Cecembia calidifontis: one gene and its partner. The protein of the gene in region 1 interacts with the protein of each later gene in a pairwise test. Links are inferred from orthologs where the notes say so. Each region holds a gene or a part of one and is shown on either strand. Other genes may lie near its edges.

Evidence for each region.
Region 2: the proteins of BC751_RS05110 (region 1) and priA interact in binary tests that used the Escherichia coli proteins (3 or more experiments, as listed by UniProt). The link is inferred for Cecembia calidifontis from one-to-one orthologs.

Annotation. Positions count from the first base shown.
Region 1 is NZ_SGXG01000001.1:1,195,597-1,198,768, reverse strand. The notes cover bases 4-2,847. They hold BC751_RS05110 (single-stranded DNA-binding protein), read right to left. Parts: upstream 1,727-2,847; coding sequence 1,280-1,726; downstream 4-1,279. Other genes in these bases: mutY (A/G-specific adenine glycosylase), read right to left, coding at 1,778-2,847; gldE (gliding motility-associated protein GldE), read right to left, coding at 4-1,216. In the rest of the region: more of gldE, read right to left, coding at 1-3; more of mutY, read right to left, coding at 2,848-2,851; BC751_RS05100 (HU family DNA-binding protein), read left to right, coding at 3,013-3,172. UniProt on the Escherichia coli protein: Plays an important role in DNA replication, recombination and repair. Binds to ssDNA and to an array of partner proteins to recruit them to their sites of action during DNA metabolism. Acts as a sliding platform that migrates on DNA via reptation.
Region 2 is NZ_SGXG01000001.1:4,078,074-4,081,540, reverse strand. What follows is about bases 1-3,139. They hold priA (replication restart helicase PriA), read left to right. Parts: upstream 1-379; coding sequence 380-2,899; downstream 2,900-3,139. Other genes in these bases: BC751_RS17490 (IS1380 family transposase), read left to right, coding at 3,030-3,139; BC751_RS17500 (S66 peptidase family protein), read right to left, coding at 1-130. Outside these bases: more of BC751_RS17490, read left to right, coding at 3,140-3,467.

The DNA of each region.
Region 1 (3,172 bases):
GTAAATTTGAGTTGATTTCCAAAAGTAATCCTCCCAAAGATTCACTTTCTCCCTTTACTTCATCAAAAATCTGTGGATCAACATCCAGCCTCTTACAAAAATCATTCAGAGAAACTTTGCCTTCAAAAACAAAAGTCCGGGAATCTATTTCTTTGAAAAAGTAATCATCTGCATCGTCAAATTCATCATTGATCTCCCCTATGATTTCTTCAATGAGGTCTTCAAGGGTTACCAGACCCGAAGTCCCTCCGTACTCATCCACCACAATGGCCATGTGCACACGCCTTTTCTGAAAATCCTTTAGCAAAGTATCTATCTTTTTATATTCCGGTACGAAAAACCCTTTTCTGATCAGGTTCTGCCATTCAAAGTTCTCATCCTGATCGATAAATGGCAGGAGGTCTTTGATATATAAAATCCCTTCAATGTGGTCAATGGTCTCTTTGTAAACAGGAATTCTCGAATATCCACTTTTATTGATTTTGTCCATCAACTCGTGAAAGTCCGTTTCGTACTCCACAGCAGTAATGTCCATCCTGGACTGCATCACCTGCCTGACTGTGAGCGTTCCAAAATTCACGATCCCCTTTAAAATATCCTTTTCTTCTTCTGTGGTATCTTCCGTGGTAATTTCCAAAGCCTGATGAAGTTCGTCCACAGAAAGGGAATAACCTTTTTTTTCAATCCGCTTTTCAATGACATTGCTTATTGACATCAAAAAAAAGGAAAGCGGTTTTAAAAGTGCAGAAAAGAAATAAATCAAAGGAGCCATCAAAAGGGAAAACTCCACTTTTGCCTTTGTTGCATACACCTTGGGAACAATTTCGCCAAAAAAGACGATGGCAAAGGTCACGCCTATGGTCTGAACAAGAATGATCAAAATTCCGGTAGCATCAGATCCAAAAATGCTCCAGGTAAAAAAGGTGGTCAAAGTGACTATGGCTATATTGATGAGGTTATTGAGTATCAGAACAGTACTCAAAAGATTCTTGGGAGATTCTACCAATTGAATCGCTTTTGCTGCCCGCTTGTCACCTCGGTCATCCATTTGAGAGAGGTCTTCAGCGTTTAAAGAAAAAAAGGCAACTTCAGAACCTGAGACTAATCCGGAGGCAAGTAACAGGAAAACAAAAATCAATAAATTTACCAATATATAGCCAGCCGAAACCTGATTGATTTCAGCCAGCATCATAAGACTCGGGTATGGATCGTCCATCAATTTCTAGAGATGATGATTGCAAAATTAATCAATTCCTGAGTACAATATCAAAATTTATCATCAGAAGGGTAAATCATCCTCCTCTCCGGGACTGTCCATCACAGGGACTTGTGTTGGTTTTGGGGTATTGCTATTGTAAGCTGAATTCCCTTGCGAAGGAGTACTGCCGCCCTCAGGTCTTCCGCCCAACATGGTAAAATTATTTACCCTGATTTTTACCCTTTTCCTATTGTTTCCTTGATCGTCTTGCCAGGTATCCGACTTGATCTTTCCTTCTACATAAATTTGCATGCCTTTTTTGAGGTATTGTTCGGCAATTCTCGCCTGCCCATCCCATAGCTCCAAGTCGTGCCATTCGGTATTTTCTACCCTATTGCCATTCTTGTCTTTGTAAGCCTCGGTAGTAGCCAATCTCAAATTAGCGACCACTTTATCGCCTTCCAAATGCTTTACCTCAGGGTCTGCACCCAAATTACCCACTAAGATTACCTTGTTTATTCCGGCCATAATTTGTAATGTTTAAATGTTTGACAAAAAGTTTACGATTAAATTTAAGGATTATTTTTCTTCGTTCAAATATTTCAAAATCAACCGGGGTTTGGCCAATGCTTCTAATTTCTCCGCATCCACCAATTGATATCCCCTGTTTGATGCCCAAATCTCCAATTGAGGCCTGGCCGATTCCTTTACTTCGAACTTTACAAAGTTGGCAAAAATTCTCTGATGTGTCAGTATATGTTTGTAGACATGCTCATCTTTCACGACATCAATTGTCTCAATATAATTCAAGGCTTCAAAAAAATGATGATTCTCCCTTTCAAATTCATTGCTCTGTTTGAACTCCTGCAGGGGAAAATCAAAAAGTCCCTGCCAAATATCCCCTTCTCCCCGCTGCCTCACCACCGTCATATGTCCACATAAGATATGGGCATATTGAAAGTAACGCTCTTTTACTTTCAGTTTCTTGCTTTTAACCGGTAACAAATCCACCATACCTCTATTCAAGGCATAACAGGATTGCTTTAAGGGGCAGGAGCTACAATCAGGATTTTTGGGAACACATTGCAGGGCTCCAAATTCCATGATGGCCTGATTGTACTCACCGGGATTTTGTCTTGGGATAATTTTGTTGGCAAATTCCTCAAATTTTCTCTTGCCTCTTCCGCTGGCAATATCCTCTGCGATTCCAAAAACCCTACTGAGTACCCTGAAAACATTGCCGTCAACAACAGCTACTGCTTCCCCAAATGCAAAGGAAGCGATGGCGGCAGCTGTATAATTGCCCACCCCTTTCAACTTGATCAGCTCCTCGAAATTTCCCGGAAATTTTCCTCCATATTTATAATGTATATCTTTTGCACAGGCATGAAGGTTTCTTGCCCTGCTGTAATAACCCAAGCCTTGCCATAAACGCATGACCTCATCTTCCGGCGCCAAGGCCAAATCCTGTATGCTTGGATAATTTTCTACATATTTTTCAAAATAAGGCATTCCCTGAGCTACCCTAGTCTGCTGCAGAATGATTTCTGAAAGCCAAATGATATATGGATTTTGGGTGTTCCTCCAAGGCAAATCCCTTTTGTGGAGGCTGTACCACTCTAATATTATATTGGAAAATACTTCAGGACTCAAAATCTACGTTAATTGTTAGGTTAAGACAATGTTAAACATTTCAATCTAATTTTGGGCATTTTGTTTTTATATTGAAATGCTTCGTATAAATTTGCAGTCCCAAAAATAGTTGGTTAATAGGTCGTTAAGCTTATTCGATAATAATTTAAATTCATCAAACAGTGACTAAAGCAGAAGTAATCACCAAGATTTCGGAAAAAACTGGAATCCAGAAAGACGATGTAACTCAAACCATTGAGGCATTCTTCAAAGTGGTAAAAGATTCCATGGCGGATGGAGAGAATATTTATGTCAGAGGTTTTGGCAGCTTCATCAACAAAA
Region 2 (3,467 bases), 2.9 Mb from region 1 along the record:
CTCCCTGTTGGATACCCCTTGGTAATATGGTTTTTTTGGCAAGCTCGCCATTGTCATTTGCGAGGGCATAGTTCAAGGGTAAACCGGCAATTCCAAGTCCTAAGGTTTTTAAGAACAGTCTTTTATTCATCATATAATTTTGGGGCAGTCAATTCGGTAAAAGTAAAGGTAAAATCCATCTCTTAAAAGGAAGTGGATCAGATTTGTGTTTCTCAATCTCTGACAAAAAGTGTCAGGAAAATGTATCGCATTTATTTTCGTTTCTTGCCAAATTCCGTCTCAAATCATTTAATTTAGGCCATTAAATTAGTTTAAAGGCCTAAAGTATTGACCTGGCTTTTGGATTGGATGGATTAAGCAACCTAATTTCTGATAACTTTTGGAAACATTATTTGGTGACCTTGAAGACATAAAGGCAGGAGAGTCCGCACTTTTTGCAGATGTGATTCTGCCTGTTCCAATTCCCAAAATGTTCACCTATAAAATCCCCCGCAATCTGAAAGAAGAAATCGGTATTGGTTTTAGGGTGATAGTACAGTTCGGAAAGAAGAAAATCCTTACGGGTATAATAGGTAAAGTTCATCAAAAACCACCTTCTGCCTATGAGGCAAAGCCTATCTTGGATGTCCTGGAATCGCACGCATCGGTAAATCCCATTCAGATACGGTTTTGGGCTTGGATGGCCGAATATTATTGCTGCCATATTGGAGAGGTCATGAATGCAGCTCTTCCATCAGGTCTTAAATTGAGTAGTGAAAGTAAAATACAGCTCAATCCTACCTTTGATGCAGATACCTCACCCTATCCTTTGGATGATAGGGAAGCGCTTCTTCTTCAAGCCCTTAGCAATAAAGAAGAGATGAGCTATGAGGACTGTGAAGTTGTTCTTGGGATCAAATCCATTCATGGCATCATCAAAAGCCTGGTGATCAAAGAGGCCATTTTGGTATTTGAAGAGGTGAAAGAAAAGTATAGCCCCAAAGTGGAGTCACGGATCCGGTTCAGAACTGATTTAGCCAAAGACAAGGAAGCCTTGGAAGCGGTTTTCAACGAGGTCAGCAATAAGCCTAAGCAAGAAGAAATTTTATTGAAGTATTTGCAGGAGGTCCCTGTTTACCGAAATCCTGAGCTTAACCAAAACGGCTTGGAAAAAAAAGTGCTCTCGGATGCCGGATTGTCCCTTTCAAGTCTGAAAACCCTGATCAAAAATGGGATTTTGGAAGAGTTCAAAATTATTGTAAGTAGGTTTGAAGATGAGCAGGGGCACAATGAAGACATTGTGCTTTCACCAGAGCAAGAGCAGGCCCAAAATACAATCAAAGAGGCTTTTGAGGAGAAGAACACTGTGCTTTTGCATGGCATTACAGGAAGTGGAAAGACTGAATTGTACATTAAGCTTATCCAAGAGGCATTGGAAGGTGGGTCTCAGGTTTTATTGTTGCTGCCGGAAATTGCCCTGACAACACATATCGTAGGCCGTTTGAGGCAGGTTTTTGGAAGCAAGATGGGGGTTTACCATTCCAAATATTCTGACAACGAACGCGTAGAAGTATGGAATGGTGTATTGAGCGGGAAATTTTCATTTGTAGTGGGGGTAAGGAGTTCTATTTTCCTGCCATTTGATAGTTTGGGCTTGGTCATAGTGGATGAGGAACATGAAGTTTCTTATAAGCAGTTTGATCCTGCGCCAAGGTTTCAGGCAAGAGATGCAGCCATCATGTTGGCCTGGTTGCATCAGGCTAAAACACTTTTGGGTTCTGCTACGCCTTCTTTTGAGTCGTTTTATAATGCCCGTTTAAAAAAATACGGTTATGTGACTTTGGAAAAACGCTTTGGTGATGCCCAATTGCCAGAATTCCAACTTGCAGACATTTTGGTGGACAAAAAGAAAAACCTCTTAAAATTGGATTTTACCAGATTGATGAGGGAAAAAATCCAGGAGGCCCTGAAAAATCAGGAACAGGTACTGATTTTTCAGAACAGAAGGGGGTATGCACCTTACATTTCCTGCGAAGAATGTGCCTGGATTCCCGAATGTGAACATTGTGATGTCAGCTTGACCTATCACCAGTTTGGGGAAGAAATGAGATGCCATTACTGTGGATTCAGGGAAAAAGTCCCCCAATCCTGTCGTGCCTGTGGAAGCTCCAAACTCAGCGCAGTTGGATTGGGTACAGAGAGGATTGAAGAGAGTCTAAGTTTGCTTTTTCCAGAGGCAAGGATTGCCCGTATGGATTTGGATACGACCCGGAGTAAGTATGGTTATCAGCGGCTGCTAGAGGATTTTGGATCAGGCAATGTAGATATTTTGGTAGGCACACAAATGATCACTAAAGGACTGGATTTTGATAAAGTCACTGTGGTAGGCATAATGGATGCGGACAGGATTCTTTATTTTCCTGATTTCAGGGCAGGGGAACGTGCTTTCCAACAACTTACCCAAGTAGCTGGAAGGGCAGGAAGAAGGGAAAAAAAGGGCACAGTGATCATTCAGACTAGGAGGCCTGAGCAGCAAATATTCCAGCAGGTCATGTCAGGTGATTATAAAAATTTTTATATCCAGGAGATGGGGGAAAGACAGCGGTTTTTTTATCCCCCATTCGTAAAAATGCTTAAAATTACCACCAGACATAAGGATTTTAAAACAGCTGAAAAAGCGGCGAGGTACCTGCATAACCTCATGGCGGAAATTCAGGTCAAAAAGATTTTATTAGGTCCTGAAAAAGGCTTGATAGGGAAAATCAAAAACCAGTTTATTTTTGAGTCTATAGTAAAATTGGATAAATCGGGAAATGCCCAGGCCCAATTTAAGCATGAGCTTCAATTACTTATAGAAGAGCTACAGGTCCAAAAAGATTTTAGGGCTGTCCGTTTTATTGTCGATGTAGATCCATATTGAAGCAGTACCTTAAATCCGCAGGGCGGATTTAAAAAAAGCCGAAAAAGTGGCTGAATTTATTCAATTCAGGCTTTTCCGGCTCGTTTTTTTTCACTTATTTAGATGATACCACTCAAACTAGATAAGCGGTATGAAAATTACGAATTCGACAGAAAAAATCACACCTTTCGGAGGTTTTAATTTTGTTTTTAACTCTTTCAAAAATTCTGGTCTCCCAGAACTCATTGATAATCAATTGGGGGTTAGAGCCTTAAGGGGAGGGTTTTCATACAGTGACATTTTCGCCAATCATATGGCTATTTTCTTTAATGGTGGCGACTGTACTGAAGATATCAATGTTCACTTGAGAGACGCACTTGAACAGGTCCCTTCATTTTCAGTATGCAGTGCCGATACAATTCTGAGAGGTATCAAAGAGCTTGCTGTTGATACAGAACTCTTTATAAATCCGTCCAGTGGAGTAAGCCATGAATTTAATATCAATGGAAAACTCAACAGCTTGTTGTTAAAATCAGCTTGTAAGACCGGATTACTCAAGTCAGGTGTTGCTTACGACCTCGATTATGAC